DNA from 4 places in the Spongiibacter sp. IMCC21906 genome. Region 1 is predicted to be linked to each of the others. Evidence: riboswitches for the same ligand, from Rfam matches in the RefSeq annotation. Region 1 holds a riboswitch; each other region holds the start of a gene.
What was found. Region 1 has a riboswitch for cobalamin ahead of IMCC21906_RS00310 (TonB-dependent receptor). Riboswitches for the same ligand answer to the same signal wherever they lie in the genome.

Region 1 (7,730 bases):
CCCACTTACCGGTGCCAGTCTTTTTAGAAGCAAGCCTCTTGCGCATGAAGTGCAGCGTCAGGCCCGGCGATTACAGCGTTGGTTAGACCTGCAGGTTAAGGCCAATGCCGACAAGCGGGTGGCTATTGTGTATTACAACCATCCTCCCGGCCGCCACAATATTGGGGCGGACAACCTCAATGTGCCAGAGAGCTTATTAACAATATTGCAGTCACTGAAAGCGGCGGGCTACACCACCGGTGAGATTCCCGGCGACACTGAGGAGTTGCTGGATATTTTGCAAGCCCAAGGGGTTAACCTGCCGGAAGATGCCAAAGCCTTAGCTGAGATGGCTGGCAAGGTGGCCGGTTTGAGTGCCACGCAGTATCAACAATGGTTTGAAACCTTACCGGCCAGTGTCCAGGCCGAGATGGTGGCGGGGCCTCTGGGCGCATTGCAGACCTTGATGCAGTCTCAGGTGTCGGCTATTGCCAGCCTGGCTTCTGCGTCGGCGCGTCAGGCGCGGGCGCAGTTTCTTGAAGATCGCATGCACAGCACTATCACTGATCTTCATCATGCAATGGATGGTTTGCGGCATAAGGGACGGGCAAGAGCCTTGGATTTGCTGGCCCAGTTAGAAGAAGAATATCTGGATGTGTTGCAAAAGCTGACGGCGGGGCAAGACCTGGAGTGGCAGCGCAGCCAAGCTTTGGTTGATGCCATTGTCAAAATGAAGATTGAGGGCATTCGTGGCTGGGGCGACGCGCCGGGCAAGGTGATGGTCTGGCAGGGCAGGCAGCTGATTCCGGGTGTGCAATTTGGCAATGTGTTTTTAGGGCCGCAGCCGCCTCGGGGGTGGGAGATTAATGAAGAGCTGCTTCATGCCAATATGTCATTTCCGCCCCCTCATCAATATTTAGGCTTTTATCACTATCTGCAAGATGTGTTTAGCGCCGACGCCATGGTGCATGTGGGGCGACATTCTACCTATGAGTTTTTACCCAAGCGCAGCACCGGGCTTGGCGAGGCCGATTATCCCAGCATTATCGCCGGGGATATTCCCGGCATCTATCCCTATATTGTCGATGGTGTCGGTGAAGGTATTCAGGCCAAGCGCCGAGGTTTGGCGGTAATGGTGGATCACCTGACACCGCCCTTGGCGATCACTGAGCTCTATGACGATTTATTGCAGTTGCGACAGTTGATTGAAAGTGCTGAGGCCGCGACAGATTCCCAAACCCGCAGCCGCGCTGTGCAGCGACTCAGAGAAACCATCGACGAGCTTGAGCTGCGAGATGAATTGATCGCCAGTATGGATGAAGAGCTGCAAGTTCGGGGCGTAGGTTTTGATGATATTGATGAAGAATTTTTGCTCCACGAAGTGGGGCATTATCTGACCAATATTCAAGAGGACTTTATGCCGCTGGGGTTGCATGTGTTTGGTCAGAATTGGACGGAAGCTGCCTTGGATACCATGGTGAACTCCATGATTGATGGCAATAAGAATGCGCCATCTGATTTATGGCGGCAGCAATTAAAGGCCTCTCCCAAGGCCGAGATGGATGCTTTGCTAAATGGCTTAAACGGTGGCTTTGTCGCGCCGGGTAAAGGCAATGATCCTATTCGTACCCCAGCGGCGCTGCCCACCGGTCGCAATTTTTATGCTTTGGACGGCAGTTTGCTGCCTACCCAGTTAGCCTTTACGACGGGTGAGACGTTGGCTAATAAAGTGTTGTCTGGTGAGTCGGGGGTTGCTGCCCATACCGAGGATATTGCCGGTAATAAACAAGGTGTGATTCTTTGGGCCTCTGACGCCGTGAGAGATGAAGGCGCGATGATTGCCTTTGGTATGAAGCTGCTTGGGGTGAAGCCAATTTGGAATAGCCGCGGCATTATAAAAGGTTTACAGCGACTGCCATTAAGCGCCAGTCAGCCCAAACGGTTTGATGTGGTTTTTACCACATCGGGCTTATTCCGAGACCTTTACGGCGAGCATATGTTGTTGCTAGACAAGGCCAGTCTGTTGGCATTGGATGCCAGCCGGGACCGGATAATCAAGCAGTTTCCTGCCTTAACCACCGCGCTACGGGCGGCCTTGAAACCCTTGGGGGAATGGCAACAGGGCGGCAATGAGCCGCTGGATAAAAATCAGGTGGCAAATAACTGGGTGAATCAGGCGCGAAAAATATTAGCAGAGCAAGGTGATATTGATGCCGAGACCTTGGGTCGTCAGGCCAGTGTGCGGGTGTTTGGCATTGCTCCCGGTTCTTATGGTGCCGGTATTAATCGCTTGGTAGAGCGCTCCGGGGCGTGGAAAGATCGCAGCGAACTGGCCGAGGTATTCAGCAAACGTATGGGTCACGCTTACGGGGTTGGTCTTGATGGTCAGGCCGCTCCAGCGCTGTTTCGCCAGCAGCTGGCGGGTATTTCCCAAACCTATTTGGGGCGAGCCAGTAATCTCTATGGCTTGGTCGATAACAACGATGCCTTTGATTATTTAGGGGGCTTTAATCTTGCTGTAGAAACCGTGCGGGGCAAGGCGCCGGCCAGTGCAGTGATCAATCATGCCGACGGCAATGACTTGCGCATTGATGCGCTGCATACCGCGATATTGTCAGAATTGCGGGGGCGGTTTTTTAACCCGCAGTGGATTAAGCCGCTGATGAATGAAGGCTATTCAGGCGCCCGTACCATGGGCAGTGAATTTATTGAGTATCTTTGGGGCTGGCAGGTGACCAGCCCGGAGATTATTAATGACTGGGTATGGCAAGAAGTGAAAGCGGTCTACGTTGACGACAAGCTTGATCTGGGCCTGGATGACTTTTTAAGCGATGGCCATAACCGCTATGTGCAAAGCAATATTCTGGCGGTGATGTTGGTAGCTGTCGACAAGGGGTTTTGGCAGGCTGATGAGGCGACGGTTAAACAACTGGCGGAGGCGTTTGCCGATAATATTATCGAGCACGGTAATCCCGGCAGTGGTCATACTCATGCCAATCATCCCATGTATAACTTAGTAAAAACTCAGTTATCGGCAGAGAAGGCCGCCGCCTTGGAAAAGCTGCTGGCAGAGAGTCGTCGTCAGCAAAGCATCGCCGACAAACCGGTTCCAAGCCATATTCAGGAGGTGCAAGTCGATGCTAACACATCGCCGCCGCCCTCAGAATCTTCTACACATGCTTCGTCAGAGACGGCTTCTGATGACACTCAGTGGTATTGGCTGTGGATCTTGGCGGCAGGCTTGTTGTTAATTGCGATGGGTGCTGTGCGTGGCCGTAGCCACAACTAAATTTGATTGGGGGTTGTTACGATGTTTTCAGGCATTTCGCTGGGGCTTATGCATCAAATCACGTCGCTGCTGTTGCAACCGGTGGTGTGGGCGCTGCTGTTTTTTGTTGCCTTGGCCTTGTACGAAGTGGGCATCAGTCTGGGCGAACGCTGGGGCGGGATTGCGCGCCTGAGCCGCCGTGGCGGTGAACATGCCTTGCTTCAGGCCGGTAAGCGTCGTATTGAACGCGCAGATTTTATCACCCGGCTGGCCCCCATGCTGGGGCTGATGGGCACCTTGATTCCCCTCGGCCCCGGTTTGGCGGCACTGGGTGAAGGTGAGTTGCGGGTGTTAACCACGGCAATGACGGTGGCTTTTGATACCACGGTGATTGGCTTGTTGGCGGGGATGATTGGTTTTGTACTGGGGCGCTTGCGGCGTCGCTGGTATGACCAAGCTTTGTCAGAGCTGCAGTATAAAGGTCATAGCAATGGATAAGTGGCGGCGCAGTGCCTTTTTAGATACCGATGAAGACCCCCTCGGCCCTATGGCCAATCTGGTCGATATTATTCTGGTGTTTGCCTGTGGGCTTATTGCCGCGCTGGTTTCCTTTAGCCCCGATTTGCAAAAGCATTTCTCAACCGAAAAAACACCGCAGAATGTTTCCTTGGGTAAAGAGTTGAGTGAGGCACCAGAATCACTGCAACGTCATGTTGACGATGGCTCGGGCTATGAAGCGCTGGGCAAAGTGTATCGCGACCCTAAAACCGGAAAGTTGGTGTTAATAGGGGAGTAATCACCACGTCGTTAAGCCACATTTTTTAGTGTTTTTTTCAGCAAGATTGTCTGAAAAATCACCTTAATATTATCGCGGATACGCAAACCGTATCTGCATTGTTTCAACGCTGATCAGGTGCCTGATCGCCACGCTGCCAAACGTGGCTGGATCAGGGTAAACGGGAAGTTCGGTGCGCTGTGGCTTGATGGCTGCTGCAAGTAATACCGACGCTGCCCCCGCAACGGTGAAGGGATTGTGGTCCCTAAGCCCGAAACCGGCCTGAGCAGTATTTTCTTGGATGAAGCGGAGGGCTTCTTGCAACGATCTCGTCACTTTCCCAGTGGCGTCATTGTGCTGTGCCTTCTTTTTGCAACCTTGCCGCGCCAGCTTCCTTGGCTCCGGCGACACTGGGATAAAACGATGGAAAACAATACTGCTCAATCGCGCTATTGCCGCCTTGGGATAAGAATCAATATCGCCGTCTTGCTGGCCACGATCGGCATCTCTATGGCACATGCTGAAAGTCATCGCAGCGATAAATCGCTAGAAGAAATGACGGTGTTTGGTCGCGCCACCGATCTGGTGGGTATTGCTGGCTCGGCCAGCGAAGGCTCGGTGGGCGGCGCAGATTTATTGGTTAGACCCATGTTAAAAGTAGCCGAATTGCTGGAAGCCATGCCCGGTATGGTTGCCGTACAGCATTCAGGAAGTGGCAAAGCCAATCAATATTTTCTGCGGGGATTTAACCTGGACCATGGTACCGATTACACCGTGAGTGTGGATGCTGTGCCGTGGAATCTGCGCTCCCATGGTCACGGTCAAGGATATCTTGATGTTAATGGCCTGATCCCGGAAACCGTCAAGCAGGTGAATTACCGTAAGGGACCTTACTACGCTGCCTTGGGAGATTTCTCTTTGGCGGGTTCATCATCGATTGAAACCATTGATCGGTTAGAGCACAGCTTTATCTCGGCGGAACTAGGTGAATACGGTTGGGCACGGCTTGCTGCAGGGCACAGCCTTTCGGTGGGCGCTGGCGAGCTGAGTGTGATTGGCGAGTCTAAAACCTACGATGGGCCTTGGGAGCAGGAAGAGGTCTTGGAGCATGTTTCACTGTGGAGTAAATACCTTATTGATACCCGCTTTGGGCAGGCTGAATTCACGCTGTCTGTTTACGATGCTAAATGGCAACCCACCGAGCAAATTCCCGAGCGGGCCATTGGCTCGGCGGTTTGTGAGGATGAATATTGCGCGCTGGACGATAGTGCGAAAGGACAAACAAGCCGCTGGATTTTGGGTTCAAAGCTGCATGGTGATGATTGGCAGGCCGGATTTTACGCTCAGTATTATGATTGGAAGATGGAGTCCAATCCCACCTACGATTTTCAGATTCAGCAGTTTGATAAGCGCCAGACGTTGGGTGGCTACGCCAATAAAATGATTGTAGACGGTCATCATATTAAGTTGACGGTGGGTGGTGATTTTCGTTACGACGATATTTCACCGGTTGGCTTAAACCAGCATAACAAGGGACAGTTTGTAGCGGAAATCAGCAGTAACGATATTAAGGAAAGCGCCATCGGCAGCTATGTAGATTTAGCGTGGCATGCCAATGAGCAGTTGCGGGTATTGATCGGTCTTCGTGGTGATTATTACTATTTTGATGCGACGGCAAATAATAGCGGTGCCTTTGATGGTGAAGAGCGTGACTCCCAGATTTCACCAAAATTGGGTTTGGCCTACGCCGCTAATGAATGGCTGGAATGGTATGGAAACTGGGGAAAAGGCTTTCATTCTAACGATGCTAGAGGAGTGGTAAACAAGGCTGATAGGGTACCCGGTTTGTCTGAAGGAACGGGGCATGAGTTTGGTGGCCGAGCCAATATTGGTGATGTACAGCTTACCGCCAGTTATTGGTGGTTAGATCAGGACAGTGAGCTAATTTTTGTTGGTGATTCCAATTCAGTGGAACCCAAGGGGGGATCTGAGCGGGATGGTTATGAGTTAACGTTATTCTGGCAGCCCTTTGACGGTGTGGGTATCGACGCGGTGTATGCCCATAGCGATGCTCGTTATAATAATAGCGCCGAGGGGAAATACGTCGAGAACGCCATTGAAGAAGCCGCCCAGCTTGGTATTTCAGTGACCCGTGCCGCGTGGGAAGTCAGTGCCAGACTTCGTTATTTAGGTGCCTATGCACTCACCGCAGACAATGGCCATCGCTCCAAACCCTTAACCACCGTCAATATTCGCGGTGCCTATCATTGGCAGAAAATCACCCTGTACGCCGAAATGATTAATCTGCTGGATAACGATGGTAAAGATATCAGCTATTACTACCCGGCTTATGTCGAAGGGCTGGATGCGGGCAGCAGCTCAGATGATGTGGATTGTGCCGCGGTGGACTGCACCATGAGTCGCGCAACAGAACCCAGAACGTTACGGGTAGGTATGCGTTATAACTTTTAATATTGCGTTCTAAGCAGGGGCATTGTTAATACCTACCTTTGTGCGCTGGATCCCGGCTCGCTGCGCGTCCGGGATGACGAGCGTTTAATAAAGGGGAATAGAGCAGGCGGAGGGGGCTCGCTACGTGTCCGGGACAACACTCCACACCACACCATCGTCATACCAGCCCCCGGCTCGAAGGCCGGGGCAGGCTTTGAGCCGGTATCCAGAAGACCTCGGCGTAAGAATTCACTTCGATGTAGTGGCTTGTATCGTAGCTGGATCCCGGCTCGCTATCGCGTCCGGGATGACAATACACCACACCACGCTATCGTCATACCGGCCTCCGAGCCGGTATCCAGAAGACCTCGGCGTAAGAATTCACTTCGATGTAGTGGCTTGTGCCGTAGCTGGATCCCGGCTCGCTATCGCGTCCGGGATGACGAGGTTTCAGGTAGTTTAGTCATGCTAGTCTCGGGCTCGTAGGCCTGGGTACGTTTTAGCTTGAATCTCACGAGTGTAATGTATTGGTGGTCTAGCCAAAAAGACTGAGTCATACCGGCCCCGAGCCGGTATCCAGAATGCCTCGGTGTAAGAATTCACTTCGATGTGGCGGCTTGTGCCGTAGCTGGATCCCGGTTCGCTGCGCGTCCGGGATGACGGGACAACAACCACGTTATCGTCATACCGGCCCTCGAGCCGGTATCCAGAAAGCCTCGGTGTAAAATTCACTCCGATGTAGTGGCTTGTGCCGTAGCTGGATCCCGGCTCGCTGCGCGTCCGGGATGACAGGGCAACACACCACGCTATCGTCATACCGGCCCCCGAGCCGGTATCCATAAGACCTCTGTGTAAGAATCCACTTCGATGTAGCGGCTTGTACCGTAGCTGGATCCCGGCTCGCTATCGCGTCCGGGATGACGAACGTTTAATAAAGGGGAATAGAGCAGGCGGAGGGGCTCGCTGCGCGTCTGGGGTGACAGGAGAACACACCATGCTATTGTCATGCAGGCCCCCGGCTCGAAGGCCGGGGCAGGCTTTGAGCCGGTATCCAGAAGGTCTCGGTATTTTGTAATAGCAACAATAGCAATGTTGTAAGCTGCCGGGTGTGTAGGCGTTATTCTGCGGTTGTCATTTGATAAATATTAAAGGTGCCGCTGCCGGTGGCTACCAGTTTGCCATCTTCATCGAGGAGCTGGGCCTCGCTAAAGGCGACCCGCTTGCCGCGTTTGATTAATTGGCTTTCGGCGAAGATCT
Region 2 (7,730 bases), 1.3 Mb from region 1:
CGCCGTGGTCTGGGCCACTGGCTTCAAAAGTGATTACAACTGCCTGAGGATGGATGCTCTAGATGAGAAAGGCGCCCCTTTACAGCAGCGAGGTGTCAGCCCTATTGAGGGTCTCTACTTTCTCGGTCTGAACTGGATGAACACCTGGGGCTCGGGCCGCTTCTTCCATGTCGGTCGGGACGCCGCTTTTCTGGCAGGGGTAATAACTAACCGACACCTGCGGCGCAAATCTGCGTAATCGCCGCAGTCCTAGCTGTGTATCGTTAGTCTGCCAAACGCAATTTCCTCGACAGAAAGGCAATCAGGATTACTACCGGCATGCCCAGCAGGCTAGCAATCAGAAAGAAATTACCATACCCCACAGTCTCCACCACCGTGCCGGAATATCCCCCCAGCAGCTTTGGAAACAAGGTCATAATGGAGCTGAACACGGCGTATTGGGTGGCGGTAAAAGAGATGTTGGTCAGACTGGACAACCAAGCCACAAAGGCTGCCACGGCCAAGCCGCCACTTAAGTTATCGGCAGCAATCACCACTGTCAGGGCAACAATATCGGCCTCCACCCCCGCTAACCACATAAACATCAAATTGGTCAGCGAGACCAGAACGGCACCCAGCATCAGCACCCGCATCACACCCAGTTTTAGCGTTAAAAAACCACCAAAAAAACTGCCGACAATGGTCATTATCACGCCAAAAATTTTGGTGACGCTGGCGATCTGGTCTTTGCTATAGCCCATGTCCTGATAAAACACATTGGCGATAACGCCCAAAATAATATCGGACACCCGATAGAAACCGATCAACAACAACACCCATATGGCCAAGCTGCCGTAGCGTTTAATAAAATCATTAATCGGTTGGGTATAGCTCTCAGAAACTAAGCGGACATTCACAAAACCCAGCCCCGCCAGCAAGCGAAAAACTAACAACGCCGCCCCTGCGGCCAAGACAAAACACACAGCCCCGTAAACAAAACCAAGCAAATACTGCATTGACCCTGCAAACCATTGCGGCGACGACGGCAGCAAAAACAACACCGTGACAAACGCACATAGCGAGAAGGCAAAACCAAAGAAAAAGCGCAGGTAGTCAGCGGTGGGATAGTGGTAAGGACTGCGCCCAGACTCCGGCTCCGCAATCAGCAGGGTTGTCAGTACCCCCACGCCCATTACCGCCGCCATACACAGATAGGTATTGCGCCAGGCATCGTAGTGATAAACATCACTGGTGCTGCCAAAAAACTGAGCTAAATACAACGCTCCCGCCCCGGCGGCAATCATGCCGATCCGATACCCCGCAATATAGGTAGACGACAGCAGCGCCTGCAAGCGAGCATCGGCTGACTCAATCCGAAAGGCATCAATCACCACGTCCTGGGTCGCGGCAGAAAAGCCCAGCAATACCGCCGCAATGGCCATCATTTGCAAGTGCTGACGCGGGTCGGTAAGGGCCATCAAACAAATAGCGGCAATCACACCTAACTGAGCCAGTAGCAACCAGCTTCGCCGTCGGCCCATCAACGCGCTAAGTAAAGGCAAGGGCAGTTTATCGACTAAAGGGGCCCAGACAAATTTGAAGGAAAATCCCAGCGCCGCCCAGCTGAAATAGGTCACATCCGCCTTGCTGACACCGGCTTCTCGCAACCAGAGTGATAAGCTGGAAAAAATCAGCAGCAATGGCACACCCGCAGAAAAACCAAGAAGCACCATGATCCAAACGGGCTTCTGCCGCCACCAGACCAGTTCGACCGTTTCCTTGACACCATCGCGGTGATGGCTCACGGTTTCATCACCGTTAAGCGACAAACGTTGGTCGGGGTTATCGCAAGGGGCATTGAGTTGTTCCCGCTGGCGATAGTCAATCTCTAAAGTTTGTGAATTGCAGCGGCTGATCCAAGGACTGCTCTTTTAGCAATGCCATGACCTGCTGCAAATCATCCCGTTTTTTGCCCGTCACTCGCACCTGCTCGCCTTGAATCTGGCTCTGCACTTTCAGCTTGCTGTCTTTAATAATTTTGACAATTTTGCGACACAAATCAGATTCCAAACCGTTCTTGATGGTCACCCCTGCTTTCACCTGCTTACCAGCCGTTTCCGGGTCACCCACGGTCATCGCTTTAGGGTCGATGTTGTTTTTTATCAGGCTGCTGCGCAGCATGTCTTCCATTTGCGTGATTTGAAATTCAGCTTCAGCAAAAATTGTCGCGTTAAGGCCGTCTCGCTCAAAACTGGCATCCACACCTTTAAAATCAAAGCGGGTGTCAATAATTCGGCTGGCCTGATCAAGGGCATTGGTAAACGTGTGCAAATCGACTTCAGAAACAATATCAAAAGAGGGCATGGCTAAATAACTCGTCAAGATTGTCGGGGCCAGTTTAGCACTGCCCGGCCAGATGTTTCGAGATAGACCTGACAACAGACACAAAGATTCCCTTGTCAATATTGGCAAGCAGCACCTTACTGGCCTACAGTGCCGTCATTCATCGCTTATCAAGACGAACTACATGCAGGAAAAAATCCATTGGCATATTTTAGGCGCAGGGGCCATCGGCAGCCTTTGGGCCTGCTATGCCTATCAAAATGCTGTTCCCGCCACCCTTATCCTCCGCAGTGACAGCCGCCTGCAGGCCTACCGCCAGGCGGGTGGCATTATGGCCAAGCTGGGTGCCCTTGCCCTGCAGCTCCCCGTCCCGGTGACTAGTCCTAGCTTAATAACAAAACCTATTGAGCACATATTAATCACCACCAAGGCACAACAAACACTGGCGGCCATAACTGCGATTGAACACCAGCTGGCAGAAAAAGCCGTGATTGTGTTACTGCAAAATGGTCTGGGCATTGCCGAAATGCTCAGCCAGCGCTACCCCCAGGCAACGCTACTACAAGCCTCCACAACAGAGGGGGCTTATCGGCAGTCGCTGTTTTCACTGGTGCATGCCGGACGAGGAAACACCCAGCTCGGGCAATCCAAAACCTTGCTGGCAGAAACCCAGCAAACGCCACTCGATCACGATGAATTGGCTAACATTGCAAGGTCTCTAAGCCTTGGCCCTTTAGGCATGACCGTAAGCGACAATATCGACGACGTGCTATGGCAAAAACTGGCAGTCAATTGTGCGATTAACCCCCTCACCGTCAAATACCGCTGCCGCAACGGCGAGCTCTTAGACAACCCGGTGGCCTTGGCCGAACTGGAAGCCGTTGTCGCGGAGATAGCCCAGTTTGACGCCAGCCCCGAATACCCCGATTTGTTAGCCACCGTCCGTCACGTTGCCGCCAACACCGCCCTTAACCGTTCCTCCATGCTGCAAGATATTGAAGCGGGACGCCCTACCGAAATTGCGTTTATCAGCGGCTATCTTTGCCAGCTCGCCGAGCAACATCGCATTCCAGTGCCGATGAATCGGCAATTACTAGACGAGATTAAACGCCTTTCAGCCGCTAATCAGCACTAAACGCCACCAGCTTGCCGCAGCCGCCCAGTTTGACAAAAACCCAGCGCAGCCTTAGAGTGCGCGCCAAGTAACAGGTGCCCTGCGTCGCGTATTTAGTGACAAAGAGTTAAACGGGAAGTCTGGTGCGCGACCGCTTTTTAAGTGAACGCAATGCCAACGCTGCCCCCGCAACGGTAAGCACATTTACATTTTGTGCAAGCCCGGAACCGGCCTCTACTGATTCACCCGATGAAGCGGAGGGCTCCATCAGCGGTCGTATACTTGTATATAACCCCTACCCCTCCCTCATTGCTTCCTTTTATAGCTTTGAGGTTTACACCATGAACAAAACCCTTCTTGCTGCTGTTGGCGGTATTTTTACTTTTGCCACGTCACCGCTTATTACAGCTAATGAGTCCCATATAGAAACCACCGTCGTTACCGCGACCCGCACCGAGCAATCGGTGGCAGATATTCTGGCCCCGGTTACGGTCTTCGAGCGCGCTGATATCGAACGCATTCAACCCAATGACCTGCAAGAATTACTGTCCCGCGCCGTTGGCGTCAGCTTTGTGCGCAACGGTGGCCGCGGTGCCAGCACCAGCCTCTTTTTGCGAGGCAACCAAAGCAACCACACTCTAGTGATGATCGATGGCGTGCGTATCGGCTCGGCCACCAATGGCGCACCGGCACTCACCAATCTGCCGCCGGAATTGATCGAGCGCGTTGAAATTGTGCGCGGCTCGCGCTCCAGCCTTTACGGCTCAGAGGCCATCGGCGGTGTTATCAATATCATCACCCGCAAATACCACGACACCGACGGCCTGCAGCCTATGCTGCAACTCACTGCTGGCACCCAAGGCACAACAAAGGCATTGGCGGCCATCAGCGGGGGCAACGAGCAAACCCAAGTCAATATTAGCGTGCTGCGCGAAGAAACCGACGGCGTAGATAACACCGCTAGCAAAGCTGGAGTCGCCGGCGACGACGACGCCTTTGAACAAACCGCCGTCAACGCGAGCTTCAGTCACAAAATTAATGACAAGGCAGAGCTATTTGCCTTCTATCAAAATAGCCAAACCGAAAGCGACTACGACAATAACTGCCGCGCCGGCGGCGTGACGTATACCTGTTCACCCTACACCGATGGCGAAGTCAGCATTGCCAATATTCGCGGTGAGTTTCAGCCCCTCGAAAACTGGTTACTCACCCTTTCTGTTGGCGAATCCAAAGACGAATCCACCATCGACTATCACTATGTCGATCCGGCCGCCGTGGGTGTTAGTGGCGATACCTTTGACACCACCCGGCGTGTTTACAGTATCCAAAATGATTGGTCGATTGGCGAACATCACGTCGTTACCGTCGGCTTTGAACGCTTCCTCGACCAGGTTGAAAGCAACCTCAGTTATGGCGAGCAAAGCCGTGGCAACAAAGCCTACTTTGCGCAGTGGCAGGCAGATTTCGGTCCGGTTGATCTAACCATCGGCGGCCGCAATGACGACAACGAACAGTTTGGTACTAACGATACCGGCAACGCCTCGATCGGATTTGATATTACCGAGTCACTGAAAGTCGTCGCCTCCTACGGCGAAGGCTTTAACGCACCGACCTTCAACGATTTGTACTACCCCTTTTACGGCGTGCCTACACTCGAACCAGAAACCTCTGAGAACACCGAGTTAGAATTGCGCGGCAACCACAGCTGGGGTAACTGGAGCGTGGCTCGTTTTGAAAACGACGTAGACAAGCTCATTCAATACAATCCCGCCACCTTTGGCCCCGATCAAATCGAAGGTGCAGAAATAAAAGGCTGGGAAATAAGTGTCGCGACAGAAATTATGGACTGGCGCATCGACGCTAACGCCAGCTTGCTCGACGCCACCGACGCCAAAACCGGCTTAGATCTACGTCGCCGTGCCGACAAGCAAGCCAACCTTGACGTCAGCCGCGAATGGCAGCACTGGGGCGTAAGCGGCAGCCTGCGTTTAGTCAGCAGCCGCTATGAAGACACCGCCAACACCGACGAACTCAGCGGTTACGGCTTAGTCGACGGCACCGTGTTTTACCGTGTAAACGAAGAAATAAAACTGCAATTGGCGCTGAAAAACATCTTCGACAAAGAATACGTCAGTGCACGCAGTTTTAGCTTTGGTGACTACCTGTCAATTGGCCGCGAGGCGATGTTCACCATCACTTACACACCAAAATAAAGGTATCATTCACCGCTCAAACACTCTGCGCTGTAAAACGGCGCAGTTTGACTCAGCAATCAGGAGCCTCCATGACGCTTAATGACGAAGAAAAGCACCAAAAGCGAATGCAGATTAAAAAAGCCATGATCGACGAAAAAGTCGCCAAGGCCACTGAAGAACGCGGTGTGTTAATCGTATTAAGCGGCCCCGGCAAAGGTAAATCCAGCTCCGGCTTTGGCACTATTATTCGCGCCATCGGTCACGGCTATAAAGCCGCGATTGTGCAATTTATCAAAGGCACTTGGGACTGCGGCGAACGCAATTTTATTCAGCAGCGCTGCCCAGAAGTTCCTTTTATCGTCATGGGTTCTGGCTTTACCTGGGAAACCCAAAACAAAGAACAAGACCGCGAAGCGGCTCAGCAAGCCTGGCAGCAAACCAAAGTCTTACTACAAGATGAATCCATCCATCTCGTTCTGCTGGACGAACTGACCTATATTTTAAAATACGGCTATATCGATGCCGAAGAAGTATACGAAGCACTGCGCAATCGTCCCCGTGAACAAAGTGTGATTATCACCGGTCGCGGCGCACCCGTCCCCCTCAAAGAATTGGCCGACACCGTGTCGATGATCGACGACAAAAAGCACGCATTCCGCAGCGGCATCAAAGCCCGCAAAGGCGTGGAATGGTAATGCGAACTTGTCTGAGCTTAGCGCTCATCTTTATTGCCTGCATAAGCCGGGCCGAGGTCTGCGTAGAAGATGACAAACAGCGCCAGCTTTGCTTAGCACAACCCGCCCAACGCATTATCGCCCTGTCACCCGGCGCCACCGAACTGCTCTACAGCGCCGGTGCAGGAGATCAGCTTATTGCCGCCGTGAGCTTCAGTGACTACCCCGAAGCCGCCAAAACACTGCCCCGAGTGGGCAGCTACGACCGCTTCGACCTGGAAGCCATCCTCGCCATGCAACCCGACCTGCTTATCGGCTGGGTCAGTGGCAACCCCAGTGAACAACTCGCCCAACTGGAAAAACTGGGCATTCCCATTTACTACAGCGAGCTACGTCATTTTGATGATGTGAGTTCAACAATACGTCGACTGGGTAAACTGGCAGGCACCGACCAACAGAGCGAGCAGGCCGCCACAGACTTTAGCGACGGCATCGCCAAGCTTCGCCAGCGTTATCGCAATGCCGACAAAGTCCGGGTCTTTCAGCAAATTTGGGTCAATCCCTTAATGACTGTCAACAATCAACATATGATTAGCGAAGCCACGCGGCTCTGCGGCGGCGACAATATTTTTGGCGAATTAAGCGGACTCACTACCCGCATCGATCAAGAAGCCGTACTCGCCAGAAATCCAGAAGCGATTGTCGCGGGTGGCATGGGCGAAGAAAACCCCGGCTGGCTAGACGACTGGCGACGCTTTGACGGACTCACTGCCGTGCGTCGCAACAACCTGTTTTTTGTCCCCCCGTCGACACTGCAGCGCCCTACCCCTCGCTTGCTAGACGGTGCCAAGCTGCTCTGCCAGCATTTGGAGACTGCCCGTGAGCGGCGCTAAGCCTGCCTTCACCAGTTCTCATTTTAAAATAATGGCGCTGGCTACGCTGGTGCTAAGCGCTCTGCTCGCGCTTGCCATTGCGGTTTCTCTCGGCAGCGTATCCGTCTCCAGTGCCGACTTGTGGCAGGTACTGCAGGGTGGTGGCTCCCCCCTACAACAAACTTTAATTATGGAGCTGCGGCTACCCAGAGCTGCGGCAGCTTTCGCCACAGGTGGGCTGTTAGCCGTGGCCGGGGCGTTGATGCAAGTCTTGCTGCGCAATCCCTTGGCCGACCCCTATGTGCTGGGCTTATCTGGCGGCGCGGCGGTGGGCGCGTTAATGGCCATGCTGATGGGCTTGGGAGCGACGGCTGTTTCCGGCTCCGCCTTTGCCGGGGCGGTGCTATCGGCAACGCTGGTGTTTGGGCTTGCCCACGGCACCGGCAGCTGGACGCCCACCCGGTTACTGCTCACGGGTGTGGTCGTCGCCTCTGGCTGGGGCGCGGTGATTACCTTTATGCTGGCAGTTGGCCCCACCGAGCAACTCCCCGGC
Region 3 (7,730 bases), 640 kb from region 1:
GAAAATAACAGCGCACTCATGACTGCCACCCCGACAGCAAACCCTGCATGATGTAGCTGTAAAGAGGTAAAGGGCATTGCCATTAGCGCCACTAAACTGCCGGCAAGTAAACCGCGTATTACCCCCGCACTGACAAAGCCTGCCACAATGATCCAAGCTGGCATGGGAGCAATGAGCATTTCTTCGATATGTCGCTGCAAGCGCGCGCCATAAAAAGCCAAGGTGCAATTACTGTAGGCATTACTAATCACTGCAAACATGATCAACCCCGGCATTAAAAATTCGACATAGGCGACGCCGTCTCTGGCGGGCAAGTCCTTGCCCATCAAATGCCCGAATATCAGCAAGAACAATCCCGCCGTCACCAGCGACGGCAGCAGGCTTTGCACCCAGCTCCGCAGAAAGCGCCTAAGCTGTTTTATTAAAAGACCTTGATATGCATACCAATACACACTTGCCATACTCATTTCGCCACCTGCTGATCTGCGGCCAACAACTCTAAAAACCGAGACTCCAAACGCTTACCACCATCTTGCACACTGGCTACCTCCACCCCCTGCTCGGATAGCTTTTCAAACAGCGGCGCTAGCGGTAGTTTCAAAGGCCAATCTACTTCCAGCTCCATTGCTCGCCATGCCAACAACTGGCCATAGTTCAACACCGGAGGCCCGGCAATTTCGCGGTGTAAATTGAGCGTTAACTTTCGAGATTGCAGGCCTGATAACAATTGTTGCGGCGCATCTCTGGCGATGATTTTTCCCTCGTCAATAATGGCGATATCCCGACACAGCGATTCTGCTTCTTCCAGGTAATGCGTGGTTAGCAAAATGGTGGTGCCGTCACGATTCAAATCTTTAAGTAATGCCCAGGTTTGTTGCTTGGCTTCCACATCTAAGCCCGCGCTGGGCTCGTCCAGAATTAACACTTGGGGTTGATGCACCAGCGCCCTGGCGAGCATCAATCGACGCTTCATGCCCCCGGATAAACCCCATGCTTTTTTGTCAGCGCGATGACTGAGTCCAACCTTGTCGAGCAATTCAGCGCTGCGTTGGCGTGATTTTTTCAGCGACAATCCGTAATACATTGCCTGGCTTTCAATAATTTCCCGGACCGGCTCAAAGCTATTAAAATTGACCTCTTGGGGCACCACACCAACACAGCGTCTGGCTCGCATAGCCTGACGCTGATTATCAAAGCCCTGCACAAAAATTTTGCCCTGCTGCATATTGAGCAGGCCACTTATCAAGCCGATCAAGGTACTTTTGCCTGCGCCGTTTCGGCCCAACAAACCAAAAAACGCCCCCTGGGGAATACGTAGATCAATACCCGAGATCACCGGCTCGCCATCACCGTAGCGCTTATAAAGCTGCTGGATTTCAATCGCCGCGCTATGCATTATTTCTCCAAACATGATTGGTCACTGACATGCCTCACCGACATAGGCAAGCAATTTGCCTTGCCGATCGACAGCACACACCTCTAAGGCAATAGACTGGGGAAGATAGCGACGCGCCACCTGGACAGCCTTCAAGGCGATATGCTCTGCCAACGGCACACCCTGTTGCTGGCAATAATTCAGGGCTTGCAAACTGGTATTGGATTGCAGAATTTGTTCTCGGAGAACCTCGTCACCGTTCAGCAACATGGCCTGCTCCGCCAGCCACGGAAAATCAATCGCGCACCGGCGGCTGTGGGTATCCAGATGTCCGGCGGCGAATTTAGTGAGTTTGCCAAAGCCCGCCGCCAGGATAAGCGCGGGTACAGGGTGACGGCGCAGATACTTGAGCACGGCACCAAACAGGTCGCCCATTTCCACAATAGCGGCATCACATAAATTAAATCTTTGCTGAGCGTAAGCCTCGCTCGTGCCGCCCGTACAAGCCGCAATTCTTTGCAGCTTATTTGCGTTAGCAACATCGATGGACTGGTGGATTGAGGCGATATAGGCCGAACAGGAAAAAGGACGAACAATGCCCGTGGTCCCCAACACCGACAAACCACCGACGATGCCCAGGCGACCATTCATGGTTCGCAGCGCAATACGCTCGCCGTTGTCGATACCCACCGTCACCAAAAATCCGCCTTGGTAATCGGCGTCCATCGCCTGTTGCTGCAAATGCGCCACTATCATCTGTCGAGGCACCGGGTTTATCGCGGGCTCGCCTACCGGCAATACCAATCCTTTACGGGTGACCGTTCCCACCCCTTGGCCAGCCAAGAACGCCACGCCGGGTTCCGCTTTTAGCTGGAGTTTTACCCACAGCCGGGCGCCATGCGTCGCATCGGGATCGTCACCGGCATCTTTAATTACCGCAGCCAGTGCGGCATTAGCCGTTAACTGCAAGTCAGCGATAAGTAACTCTCTAAACTCACCTCTGGGCAGGCGAATTCGCGCGGCCTCGGTATGCTGGCCTTGAAGCAGCAAGCGTGCAGCCGCCAACGACGCCGCCGTTGCGCAGGCGCCAGTGGTTAAACCCGTTCGTAGTGTGCCATTATTTTCTGTTGTTTCTGGGCGCAAGCTGGGGGCAGACATATTCGCCAGCAACCCTAACAAAAAGACAGCGGCGAAAAGTGAAACGTGGGATAAACCAAGTTAAGAGAATACTGTTTACACACGATGTACAACTCCCTGTTAGCTCGCGCTTTGGCGAAACTAAATACAGGCGTGCGGTAAACAGGGATAACAGGCGGCGGACGAAGCGGAACAAGCACCAGTGAAGAATCCAACCGGCCTGTCGTCGCCCACCGCAACGCTCGGCTTAATATCAGGCCGGTCTCCGGGCTTATGAGTGGGCAAAAAACCCGAGGTGATCACCTTCCCATATCCGAAGATACAGTGGCATGAGATCACCCTGCACTCACTTACCGTTGCGGGGGCAGCGTTGGATTTGCGCTGCATAACAGCCGCTCACCAACTTCCCGTTTAATCCCACTGCGAAGAACCACAAGCAGGACACCTGAAAGAGGCCGCAACATTAACAGGGCGACAATAGCAGGTCAAACGACAAATAGAGGCGATTTAGAATCGAGGGAGAAGACACATTAACCTGACCCAATAGGAATATTGAGCCAGGTTATCAAGCAATGCGCTTAACTTAGTGGGTAGTGGGAAGGGTACGGCAGCATGGCCACGCCGCTATCAACTGCCGCCTGGGCGACAGCTGCCGAGACCACACCCAGCAAACGGCGGTCCACCGGCTTGGGAATGATGTAGTCTGGACCAAAGCTCAGGCTCTCTACTCCGCAGGCATCGATCACCACTTGAGGAACCGCTTCTTTTGCCAGCTCACGAATAGCGTGCACCGCAGCCACTTTCATTTCTTCATTAATCGCGGTGGCGCGAACATCTAGCGCACCCCGAAAAATAAACGGAAAGCCCAATACATTGTTCACCTGGTTAGGGTAGTCCGAACGACCGGTAGCGACAATCAAGTCATCCCGTATCGACAGTGCCAGCTCGGGTTCGATCTCGGGATCAGGGTTGGAGCAGGCAAAAACAATAGGCTTGGGCGCCATTGTACGCAGCATCTCTTCGCTGAGAAGATTGGCGCCAGACAAGCCAACAAAGACATCGGCGCCGTTAATAGCATCGCTCAAAGTGCGCGCACCCGTATCGTTTTGAAATTCTTTTTTGTATTTATTAAGACCTTCGCGGCCAGGGTAAATCACCCCGCGACGATCGATCATATAAATATTGTCGTAGCTTGCACCCAAAGAAACTAACAGGCGCATACAGGCGATAGCCGCAGAGCCAGCACCTAAGCAAACAATTTTTGCGGTCTCAATGTTTTTGCCTTGAATCTCAAGCGCATTGATCATGCCTGCAGCGGTAACAATGGCCGTGCCGTGCTGATCGTCATGAAACACGGGGATATTGCACTGCTCAATTAAAACCCGTTCAATTTCAAAGCATTCAGGGGCTTTGATATCTTCCAGATTAATACCACCAAAGGTGCCGGCAATACGTTTCACCGTATCGACAAATGCATCGCTGTCTTCAGCATCAACTTCGATATCAATCGAATCGATGTCGGCAAAACGCTTAAAAAGCAGAGCCTTCCCTTCCATCACCGGCTTACTGGCCAGCGGGCCCAGATCACCCAAACCAAGAATGGCCGTGCCATTAGAGATGACCGCCACCAGATTGCCTTTGCTGGTGTACTTGTAAACATTGACCGGATCTCTGGCAATTTCCCGCACAGGTTCCGCAACACCGGGGCTGTAAGCCAGTGATAAATCGCGCTGAGTTTCAGCGGGTTTGGTAATGGAGATTGCAATTTTGCCCGGTGTAGGCAATGCGTGATAATCCAGAGCCGCTTGTTTTACATCTTTGGACATGCTCAATTCCCAGTTATTGCGCCACTTCCCCTAAGGGGAAGGCGGCTTAAATAAATGAACGGGGACCAATAAACTACCCGCCCGGGTAGCTCCCCTGTGCAAAGCCCACCACATTACATGTCAGTATGTCATATGTCGGCTTTTTTGCGCTTCGCACTGCGGCCTTCTCTGGGCCTGTATTAATGCGCTCTGCAATCATTGCAGACCAGCATATCGGGGTGGCGTAAGTCCATTTTAAAACCTGCCATCCCCGTCCGCGGCGGCGTTCTTTTGCGCAGCCATCCCCGGACTTCAATCTGGTGCCCTATATAACTGTCTAACGGCACCGAAAAATATCTTAGCTCTGATTTTGCCAACCGCAACACTAAATCACCGTCCAGCCTCAACCACAATGCCGAACGGCTATTGCCGATGGACTGGAGCTGTCCCCGTACAAGGCGAAAGCCTTGATCCGCCGCTGTCAGCGCTGTCGTCGACAAGCTTGCTTGCGACCACACGCCAAGACCCTTCGACTTCGCCTCAGACTCTGCGGCACGCAAACACTGTCGATATGGCTGCGGACTGGGTGGCACAGCAATATGCCAAGCCGCTCCGGCCTTCAGCAGTGCTTCGCCAAGATGACCACCCTCCCGGCGTAAAAACACAGTGGCCAAGCTGCGACCATAGCGATCCAGACCCTGCTCTTGCAGATACACCCGCTGACCTGGGCTTAGCATAGCCGCCAATGTTTGCTTAGCCATGACAGCATGGGCCTCATCGGCCTTGCCATCTTTGCCCAGCTCCGGGGCGTTCACCGAGAGCAGACGCACTCGTCGACCATCCCGTAAGCGCAGGCTATCACCATCTGTCACCACAGACACTTGAGCAGACTTAAGACTAGCAGTACCCGGCAAACATTCGGCCTGAGCCCAAGCGGTCATTAGGAAGCAAACGATAAAAACAAAAATGCCCGGCGGATAAAGGCCGGGCATTCTGCGTTTCAGAGCGGCAAAACCTCGCCACTCTAAAAAAGTCACAATCAGGATTTAACGCTGCCGCGGCTACCGAAACGTTTGCGGAAGCGATCCACGCGACCACCGGTATCCAGCATTTTCTGCTTGCCAGTGTAAAAAGGGTGGCAAGCCGAGCACACATCAACGTGCAGGTCTTCAGCCAGTGTAGAACGTGTTTCAAACTTGTTGCCGCAGCTACAAGTGACGTTCATTGCTTCGTATTTTGGATGGATATCCGCTCTCATGGGTCGTTCCTCATAGTGCGCCGCTAACCCGATCTCTCTTTGCCGGGCACCGCGCCGGGTAATGACGTGGTTAAAAATTAGGCGGCGAATATTAACAGAATATTAGCCAGAAGCAAGAGTTTGGCCCCTTGCCGTCTCGGTTTATCAAGCCATCAGACGTCGCCACACTTTTCTTATACACTGCTGGCTTTAATTTTACCCTGAATTTTATCGCCACCGGCATGAATACACTGGTTTCCATTGCCATTCCCAGCCCTCTGCGCCGCCACTTTGACTACCTGTGGCCAGCGGAACTGACTGCGCCCAGACCCGGCGAACGGGTACTCGTGCCCTTTGGCAACCGCCGCCTTGTTGCCACCGTACTCGATTCACTGGCCAGCAGCGATGTTCCGACCAAGCAACTCAAAAGCGTATTAGAGCGACTGGATCAAGGCGAACCCGCCATCAGCAAGGATCTGCTCGCACTGGCGCGCTGGGCAGCGAGCTACTATCACCACCCCATAGGTGAGTGCCTGCAACAGATACTGCCAGTCGCCCTGCGCAAAGCCACACCACCCAAAATCGCCACCACCGCCTGGCAGGCACATGGCAATACAGACGAACTGGCTCCGTTACCCAAGCAGGCTCACCAGCAACGTGCGCTACTCAAGGCCATTCAGCAAAACGGTCAGCTCAGTCGGCGCCAAATTAAAGACATGGGTTTTAGCAACAGCGTCCTCAACGCCCTAATCAAAGGACATTATTTAAGCCCCTGTGCAGAAACTACTCCAGCGCCGCCAGCGCCTCAACCACCACTCACCCCCAACCCAGAGCAAGCGGCCGCCGTAAATACACTTACGGCAGCACTGGGCCGATTTGAGCGTTTCCTTTTAGAAGGTGTAACAGGCAGCGGCAAGACCGAGGTCTACCTGCAAGCAATTCACAGCGTATTGCAACGCGGCCAACAGGCGCTGGTGCTGGTCCCCGAAATCGGCCTGACGCCCCAAACCCTGGCCCGCTTTGAACAACGCTACCCCGGCCAGGTAGTCGCGCTGCATTCCGGCCTCAATGACAACGAGCGCTACCGCAATTGGCAGGCAATCAAACACGGAAAAGCCGCTATCGTTCTCGGCACCCGCTCCGCGGTGCTTTGCGACTTTGCCGAACTCGGATTGATCATTGTCGACGAAGAGCACGATGCCTCTTACAAACAACAAGACGGCTGGCATTATTCGGCCAGAGACATCGCCGTTAAACGCGCCGCGGACTGGTCTTGCCCGGTGCTGCTGGCGAGCGCCACACCAAGTTTGGACAGCCTCTATAACGTCAAGCAGGGCCGCTATCAACAATTGGTACTGCAGCAACGGGCCGGGGACGCCAAGCCGCCCAGCCAACGGCTCATCGATATTCGCCAACAACCCTTAGACGAAGGCTTAAGTCCGCTGCTGTTCAAGCAAATAGAGGACACCCTCAACGCCGGCAATCAAGCGCTGGTATTTCTCAACCGCCGGGGGTTTGCGCCGCTGGTGCAGTGCCACAGTTGCGGCTGGATGGCCGAATGTGAATCCTGCGATGCCCGCATGACTGTGCATTTTAATCGGCGGGAACTGCGCTGCCACCACTGCGACGCCCGAGGGGCACTGCCCAGCCACTGTCCCCAATGCCAGAACAGCAGCCTGACGTTTCAGGGCCCCGGCACCGAGCGTTTAGAAATGGCGTTAAAAAGGCGCTTTGCCGACACGCCTGTTATTCGCATTGACCGGGACACCACCTCCAACAAAGGCAGCATGCAAACCTTGGTGGACCGTATTCACAATGGCGATCCTGCGGTATTGGTAGGCACCCAAATGCTGGCCAAAGGTCATCACTTTCCCGATGTTACCCTCGTCGCCGTTGTCGATATCGATGGCGGTCTGTTCAGCCCGGACTTTCGGGCGGGAGAACGCACCGGGCAATTACTGTTACAAGTCGCTGGCCGGGCCGGGCGAGGTGACAAACCTGGCACGGTGCTGATTCAAACCCACTGCCCCGACCATCCCGTATTGCAACAACTGGTACACAGCGGATATGCCGGTTTTGCCAACACTTTAATGGCCGAGAGGGAATTGATGGGCTTGCCGCCCTGTAGTTTTATGGCGGTGATGCGTTGCGACGCCAAGCAACTCAGCAGTGCCGA
Region 4 (7,730 bases), 1.4 Mb from region 1:
TGCATAACTGCAATTGCTCGCTAACAACAGCGCCGTCATAAACCATAAAATCCGCTTCATCGTATACTCCATTCCCGCTCTATCACCAAAAAGACTTGGAATACGGCAGTGATATCACTGATCAAAATCGACCTGACTTGCCCCCACTACGCTGCCCAAAATAGCGGTGCATAGCAAGCTTGGCGGTAAGATTAAGGCCGGTTTATGGCAGCGCAATATATACGTTTATAACGGGGATATTGGTATAGCGGGATTGCAGTGAAGCTATGCCGCTAAGGCTATAGCAAATGGGATATACCAAGAGGCTAGAACAAAGAGGCTATAGCAAAACGGGCAGCGACAATAAAAAGTCAGTAATGCGATGTCAAAACAAAAACTTCAGGAATTTGTCGAGGTTTTAAAATCCTCTCTCACCCCACGACCATCGCCTTCGGGGTGTAGATAATCCTTGCTGTCAACCCAACCTTTGTCAGTATAAAAGCCCCAACGCCGTACCTTGGGGCCGGTAATGAAAAGCGTCAGACTGTCATCGCTACGCAGCAACAAACGATGCGGCGAACGCCCCAGCCGAGAAGTGAAACTGCCGGAACGCAGTATGCGAGAACGCGCCGTCATCTCTTCAAATATCTCACCTCGCAACACCACCGAGATATTAAAAAGCCAGGGATGATCATGCAGATTCTCATCGGGATCATTGCCCACCACATGATGCAAATACACATTGAAAAGGCGGTTGCGAGGAATCACATACCAGCGGGTAAGGTAATCTGTACCAATAATTTTAGCGGGGACACCGCGACAGACCTGATCCGCATAACTGCGCATTTTGGTCACTAAAAATCCCGGTAATTGCATCGTGTATTTCTGGCCTCTGCTGACATCAAATCGCAACGCGGCGCAACTCTAGCAATAAAATGAGGCTAGATCACCCTTTAAGATAACGGCCGCATAGCAACAGAACCATCCTGCACTATCCCCACGCAAGGCGTCTTATTTAGCAAATACGCTATCGAGCAGCCACTCACTCCCCGACAATCTCTAAACGCACCGGCACCACCCCGCTACGCAGCTCGGCAATTTTCTGAAATGCAGCGGTGGACAGGTCTATTACTCGGCCTCGTATAAAAGGACCACGGTCATTAATGGTCACAATCACGCTGCGGCCGGTTTGCTGATGGGTAACCCGAACCCGGGTACCAAACGCTAAGGTGCGGTGAGAAGCGGTCATCGCAGATTGATCAAACCGCTCACCACTGGCGGTGGTTCGGCCGTGATATTTTTGGTGATAGAACGAGGCCTTACCGACCTCAAACACCGAGGACGAACCATTGAGCGAATCCGTGCTGGCACAGCCAGCCAACATGAGGCTAAACGACAAAAACACAAAGGAAAAGTAACGCTTATGGGCAGTTATTGAGGTGATCATAGAGGTAATCGGCTAACTGAGGTGCCTACACAGGCAGCCAATTATCCCATAAGTTCCACGCCCCACAAGCTTAGCCCGCTTGTAGCGAGCTATCCCGGCGCCAGACCAAATGCTTATCGACCTGACCCGGAGGGGAAAACGCAAACGTTTATGTCACACACCAATGCTGGCAAGTTTAACCATAATGTCTTTTAAGATGCCCGCGGTGGTGGGATGTTCCGCTTCAAAGCTGGAAACCAGCTCATCGACTCGATCCTGCAAGCTGGTGTCTTCCAACACAAACTGAGGGCTGGTACCCAGCTCTCTATCGATATCGTCAATCAAAGCGTGAAGCTTGGCGCGATTCTCATCATTGGCCGACAAGGTATCGACTTCTGTCTGCAAACGCTGCAGCTGCTCATGTAATTGCTTAGGGTCCATTACCTGCTCTCCCTCAGTGACTTAATCTACAGCTTAGCACTGATTGGTAAATGGCCAATAGCCTTACCAGGGTCTGTTAACACTAATTGGATTACCACTGTTGTGACTGAAAATGTGCCAATCGAGACGCGAGGAGCGTGGTTTGGTGGTTCCCAATGAGAGACGAGCAACGAAGAGTGGCGCATTTTTAGCCACAACCCCTTTCTTTGTAGAAAACGGGGCTGGGGCCATTTTTGCCCCCAGCAGTGACAATCAAATTAGCGTTAACAGGCCCTAATGATAGCAACGGTTTAACAAGCGCTGGCTTTCTCGCTGGCAATGATCAAAGGCGTCGCGATTTCCCTCTGCCTCGTAATAGCGAGACAGCATTTGCAGCGAAAACTCAATATTACGCTTCAATGGCAGGCTGCGTCCTTCAGGGGTGCGCAACACTTTTAACAAGCGGTGGTGGACCGCCAGCAAGCAATGCTGCTGTAAGTCTCTATTGCCGGTATTGGCAAAGCACTCGGCTAAAAAATGCCCCGACACCATAAATCTATCCAAGGCATCCAAATTAGGTTGCGAGTCACAAGCCAATAACAACTCACTTAATTCAAAGCTACACCCCAAAAAACGTACCGCATGTCGCCAGTCCCGGTCAGCAAAAGCACGGCGCCCCGTTTCCATCCATTCCTCCCAGCGAAGTTCTGCCGCTGAGGCGTTGCTGCTTAGTTGCTGACGATGGGCCGCACATAGAAATTGAAATGACATTTTGCGTTCCTTTCACGGTATTCACGGTGACAAAAATGAACGAAATAACAAATACAGGCGATGAGCCAATGTGCTATTTCACTCGACCGGAGATGATCCTCAACATGCATTTAATGATAATGATTATCATTTGTAAAGTTTTTATTAAAATACTCTCTGAAAATCAGCGTTTCTAATCGGCTTGCGCCTGAGTTACTGACCCAACTCTCAATTAACGGTTCAACACCAGTTTCAGGGCTTATTAGAAATGTGAGCTGCGTTACCTAACGCTGTCACACACCGCAAAAAATGCATATTAGCGCCTGCAGATTTGCCCTGATTGAAATCAATCGCCCAGTTATTTCAGTTTTATCAGCTGATTACTGTAAAGCCCCCACGGGGGCTGTTTATAATTGCAGCCTCATCAAATTAACGAGGAAGTACTAAATGGACTTGCAGGGATTTATTGAGCAATACGGCCCTGAGGCCAGCGCGATAGGAATACGAATTGCGGGTGCACTGGCCATCGTCCTTATCGGCTATTGGCTCGCCAAGGTTTTCTCCGGCTTGCTTCGCAAGACCCTGAATAATCGCGGCTTTGACCCAACCCTCACTAACTTCATGAGCAAGCTCACCTTTACCTTGCTGCTGGCAGTAACGATTATTCCGGCACTAGCTCATGTAGGAGTGCAAACCGCTTCCGTTATTGCCGCGTTAGGCGCAGCCGGTTTAGCCATTGGTTTAGCACTGCAGGGGTCGTTATCCAATTTTGCCGCTGGGGTACTGCTTATCGCATTTCGTCCCTGCCGAGTTGGCGACTGGATAGAGGGCGGCGGTTGTTCCGGTACCGTAGAAAGCATTAGCTTATTCTCTACCACCTTACTCACCGGCGATTACAAACGCATTATGATCCCCAATGCAAAAATGATGTCTGGCGCAATTACCAATTACAGCGTCATGCCCCGCCGCCGTATCGATCTCGTCGTCAGCATTTCTTACAGCGCCGATATGCAAAAAGCAAAAGACATACTCCAACGCTTGGTCGATGCCGACACACGCATCATGAAAGACCCAGCCCCCACCATTAAAGTGAATGAAATGGCCCAGTCCTCCATTGACTTAATTTGTCGCCCCTGGGTTGCCACCGGTGACTACTGGCCCACGCGCTGGCAGCTTGTGGAAGACATCAAAAACAGCTTTGATGCCGAAGGTATAGAAATCCCCTTCCCGCAAATGGACGTACATTTTCACAAATCCGACGGCTAAGCATCTGCCGCAAATCCAATTTATACGCATTACATTCACCCAAGACTTAAAGGGGAAAACATGAAGAAGCATATGGCAGCGGCAATCGCAGTGTTTGCATCCGCGAATGCACTGGCCCAGGAGCCGCCAAAACTATGGAAAGGTGACGTACAGTTTGGCTACAACCAGACCGAGGGCAACACCGATGAAAAAAGCGTGCTAGGTAGAATCAACGCCAAACGCCAACGCGGTAGTTGGACCTACGACATAACAGCAAACGGTCAAAACAACGAAAGCGATGGCACCCGCTCCGCCGAAGCCTATTTTTTATCTAACCGTCTTGCCTATGACTTCAGCCAGTTTAACTACACCTTTCTTTACGGCGGCGTAGACAAAGACCTGTTTAGTGGTTATCGCTATCAGGCCACCGTGTCAGCCGGTTATGGCCGCAGAATTTTCAAAACCACCCAATTCACATGGGACGCAGAAGTCGGTCCCGGTGTACGAGTGAGCGAATTTGAAGCACCGAGTGACGAAGGCGACGGGCAAATTAGCGAAGCTATTCTGCGCTTATCCACCGAACTCGTATATTCCTTGTCTGAAACCGCTAGCCTGAGTCAGCTACTCACGGTAGAAAGCGGTGACCAAAACACCGTAAGTAAATCAACCACCTCACTAAAAACAAAAATCGTTGGCGGCTTTGGTCTCAGTATCAGTTATATATTGGAATACAACGAAACCGTTCCCCAAGAAACAGTACATCTGGATCGTCAAACAGCCGTTACCCTGGTTTATAGTTTCTAAGCTTTGAGCACAGTGATGTAGCAAAGGCGCTTAAGGGCGCCTTTGCTGTTCATAAGCACTAATTCAGTCACGTCACTCAATTAGCCTGTAAAACCACAAGCCAACATCTTGCAAGCTAGCCAGCCCCGGGTATATATAGTCGTCATGTGTTATATCTGCTCGTTAATGGAGGCAGTATGAATAACGATAATAATCAAATGACCTTTAACAGCTTTGCCGAGTTTTATCCCTATTATTTAGCTGAACATCAAAACCTTGTTTGTCGACGACTGCATCTTATCGGCAGTTGTTTGGTAATAGTCGTACTCTTAACAGCCATATTCAGCGGCGCTTGGTTACTGCTAATGCTACTACCGCTTATTGGCTACGGCTTTGCCTGGGTAGGACATTTCTTTTTTGAAAAAAACCGCCCTGCCACCTTTAGTCATCCGCTTTACAGCTTTATAGGCGACTGGGTAATGGCAAAAGATTTACTCACCGGTCGGCTACCACTATAAATCGTCCTTCTTGCCAAAGCCTTAAGATTTCGTTTACAGTCCGGGCCGTAACAGGTTTTGTCCACCCACGGTGGCAAATTAAACGGGAAACCGGTGCGCACTCAGCAAGGCCGGTACTGCCCCCGCAACGGTAAGTGAACCAGTGTTTAACACACCGCTTCACAAGTCCGAATACCTGCCTGCTACAGCCGATGGCGTTGCGGTGGGCAACAGGCCGGGCAGAGTGCATACCGCAATCTATCCCGCCCTTCCTTTTCGCTTTTTTGTGAGCTTTTCAGCAGATTTTGGCTGCGTTTGTTCCTGCGCCTCCAACCTGCTCACTATCAACGTCGCAACACAATATGTATGCGTCAATGTAACGTCACCGCAAGCAAACACACATTTTTAATGCAGGCAGCATAGCTGTCAGCACATTTTTATTAACAACGAGGACAGCTCATGACCGGCAGTGCATTAATCGTCGCGGCACCCGGCAGCGGCCACGGTAAAACCTTGGTAACTGCCGGCTTGGCAAAGGCCTTATTAGACTCGGGCAAAACGGTTCGTATATTTAAGATGGGGCCCGATTACTTAGACCCTGCTTTTTTGGAGCATGCCACAGGTCTACAAGTGCGACAGCTGGACTACTGGATGCAAAGCCGGGAAGAAATTCAACGCGAGCTAGCCCGAGGAGCGAGAGAAGTCGACCATATCCTCATTGAAGGCGTAATGGGCTTATTCGACGGTGAACACTCGGTAGCCAAATTGGCCAAAGACTTTGCACTGCCGGTATTAATGGTCGCCGACGCCTCTGCCCAAGCACAAACCTTTGGTGCGCTTATTTACGGCCTAAGCCTATACGACGAAGACGTAGATGTTGTCGCAGTGCTGGCCAATAAAGTGGGCAGCCCTCGCCATGCGAGTATGCTTGAAGAAAGCATTCGTCCCCCTACTCGCTGGATCACCGCCATTCATCGCGATCCGGCACTGGCAGTACACGAACGTCACCTAGGTATTGATGGCGGCAAAGACACGGGCGGCCCCGCCGCTGCAGCGATGGCAGAAAAGCTCGCACCGGCACTGGAAAAACTGCCGTGGAAAACATTAGACCTGTTACTGGAGTCAGTAAAACCAGACCTCGAACAACGTCTAAAAGGTAAGCGCATTGCCATTGCCAGAGACCCAGCCTTAAATTTTTTATACCACGCCAACATCGATTTTCTGCAACGGCAGGGCGCGGAAGTTAGCTTCTTTTCAATTTTAAATGATAGCCAAATTCCAGACTGCGACGCGCTGTATCTACCCGGCGGCTACCCCGAGTTACATGCAAAAATCTTGAGCGATAACACAAGTATGCGTGAATCAGTCGCCGCTCACATTCACGATGGCAAAATCTGTGTTGCCGAATGTGGTGGCATGCTCTACCTGCAACAATCTCTGCAACACGACGAACAAGAATTTGAGATGCTCGGGGTGTTCAATGAACAAGCCGTCGTTCAACCGCGCTTAGCCGCACTGGGTTATCAGCATCTTCCCGGCACGTCGTTACGGGGCCACACCTTCCATTACGCCAAGCTGGAAAATGACCAGCAGGAAGAACGCAGCGAGTTTGCCGATGGCCGGGTGGGTGAAGGCATTTTCCGTTACCGCAACACCGTGGCATCCTTTGTTCACTGGTATTTCTCATCCGACCCGGACACCATTTGTGCTTGGTTTAATGGCTGCAATAACAACTGATGCCGATGAATATCAATGAATGACCAAGACTGGCACTGGACACCGGCGGATCAGCACTTCGCTCTGCATTGGCAGGGCACTCGCCGGTGCCTCAGCTCCGCCGCATTAAATGGTGGCGTATGCGAGGCAAACCGACTATTAAATCTTAAGGTAAGCGGCGCAGATAGCCAGCAACCACCCGAGCAAACACTGCAACAATACGCTGACAGTCAAGGCTGGACAGCTACAACTGTAGGCATGATGACGGCAGCGTCGATGGATTCATTGCGCTGGGCGGAGACGACCATTGAAGGCGAACGACTCGCTATTTACCTGACCAGCGGTTTAAGTAACGCCCGTTGCGCCGGCGACCCTGCAGATTGGCAGAATCCTGTCACACTGCCACCAGGCACAATTAACATTGTCTGTATTAGCAATATGCAGCTTTCCGTTGCCAGCATGACCGAGATCATCACCCTGCTCACAGAAGCAAAAGCCCATGTCTTACACAAAGCCAATATTCGCAGCCCAGTATCAGGGGAACTGGCAACAGGAACAGGCACAGACAGCATTGCGGTCATTGGTGGCAGCGGTAAACCACAGCGCTGGTTTGGCAAACACACTTTGGCTGGGCAACGCTGCGCCGAGCTACTCATCCAATGTTTAACGGACAGTATCGTTTAACGGACAGTATCCACCGGCGCTGACCACATCACGTTAAAAGCCTGCTTATTGCTGTCCTAAGTATCGCTGCAAAGTCATCTGCCAACTGGCAGCCTGGGTCTCCGCTAACAAACTTTGATTCAGCGCCTCACGCTGAGGGAAGTCTTCTCGCAGACCCAGTGCATATTCTTGCTGGCTTCCGGCAAACTCAATCACTTCCAGCTGCGCATCGCCATCTTTCAATAAATACC

Region 2: another riboswitch for cobalamin. It lies ahead of IMCC21906_RS06150 (TonB-dependent receptor domain-containing protein); the one in region 1 lies ahead of IMCC21906_RS00310 (TonB-dependent receptor).
Region 3: another riboswitch for cobalamin. It lies ahead of IMCC21906_RS03230 (cobalt-precorrin-5B (C(1))-methyltransferase); the one in region 1 lies ahead of IMCC21906_RS00310 (TonB-dependent receptor).
Region 4: another riboswitch for cobalamin. It lies ahead of IMCC21906_RS06685 (cobyrinate a,c-diamide synthase); the one in region 1 lies ahead of IMCC21906_RS00310 (TonB-dependent receptor).

What each region holds. Positions count from the first base shown of each region.
Region 1 covers NZ_CP011477.1:65,461-73,190, reverse strand. Annotated here, with positions in the region: gene IMCC21906_RS00330 (cobaltochelatase subunit CobN) at 1-3,268, shown strand, start outside; gene IMCC21906_RS00325 (MotA/TolQ/ExbB proton channel family protein) at 3,290-3,745, shown strand; gene IMCC21906_RS00320 (DUF2149 domain-containing protein) at 3,738-4,043, shown strand; cobalamin riboswitch at 4,142-4,323, shown strand; gene IMCC21906_RS00310 (TonB-dependent receptor) at 4,446-6,494, shown strand; gene IMCC21906_RS00305 (PaaI family thioesterase) at 7,591-7,730, opposite strand, start outside.
Region 2 covers NZ_CP011477.1:1,341,488-1,349,217, reverse strand. Annotated here, with positions in the region: gene IMCC21906_RS06170 (MSMEG_0569 family flavin-dependent oxidoreductase) at 1-238, shown strand, start outside; gene IMCC21906_RS06165 (MFS transporter) at 264-1,784, opposite strand; gene IMCC21906_RS06160 (YajQ family cyclic di-GMP-binding protein) at 1,861-2,343, opposite strand; gene IMCC21906_RS06155 (2-dehydropantoate 2-reductase) at 2,507-3,457, shown strand; cobalamin riboswitch at 3,513-3,687, shown strand; gene IMCC21906_RS06150 (TonB-dependent receptor domain-containing protein) at 3,778-5,649, shown strand; gene cobO (cob(I)yrinic acid a,c-diamide adenosyltransferase) at 5,721-6,326, shown strand; gene IMCC21906_RS06140 (cobalamin-binding protein) at 6,326-7,198, shown strand; gene IMCC21906_RS06135 (iron ABC transporter permease) at 7,185-7,730, shown strand, end outside.
Region 3 covers NZ_CP011477.1:704,937-712,666, reverse strand. Annotated here, with positions in the region: gene IMCC21906_RS03240 (ABC transporter permease) at 1-467, opposite strand, end outside; gene IMCC21906_RS03235 (ABC transporter ATP-binding protein) at 464-1,396, opposite strand; gene IMCC21906_RS03230 (cobalt-precorrin-5B (C(1))-methyltransferase) at 1,418-2,533, opposite strand; cobalamin riboswitch at 2,751-2,976, opposite strand; gene IMCC21906_RS03225 (malic enzyme-like NAD(P)-binding protein) at 3,091-4,338, opposite strand; gene IMCC21906_RS03220 (thermonuclease family protein) at 4,518-5,309, opposite strand; gene rpmE (50S ribosomal protein L31) at 5,357-5,575, opposite strand; gene IMCC21906_RS03210 (primosomal protein N') at 5,704-7,730, shown strand, end outside.
Region 4 covers NZ_CP011477.1:1,458,290-1,466,019, reverse strand. Annotated here, with positions in the region: gene IMCC21906_RS06725 (PQQ-dependent sugar dehydrogenase) at 1-60, opposite strand, end outside; gene IMCC21906_RS06720 (hypothetical protein) at 379-855, opposite strand; gene IMCC21906_RS06715 (septal ring lytic transglycosylase RlpA family protein) at 1,022-1,426, opposite strand; gene IMCC21906_RS06710 (DUF4404 family protein) at 1,580-1,846, opposite strand; gene IMCC21906_RS06705 (hypothetical protein) at 2,120-2,596, opposite strand; gene IMCC21906_RS06700 (mechanosensitive ion channel family protein) at 3,023-3,841, shown strand; gene IMCC21906_RS06695 (YdiY family protein) at 3,902-4,624, shown strand; gene IMCC21906_RS06690 (Mpo1-like protein) at 4,801-5,121, shown strand; cobalamin riboswitch at 5,157-5,319, shown strand; gene IMCC21906_RS06685 (cobyrinate a,c-diamide synthase) at 5,560-6,837, shown strand; gene IMCC21906_RS06680 (adenosylcobinamide amidohydrolase) at 6,853-7,500, shown strand; gene IMCC21906_RS06675 (transporter substrate-binding domain-containing protein) at 7,546-7,730, opposite strand, start outside.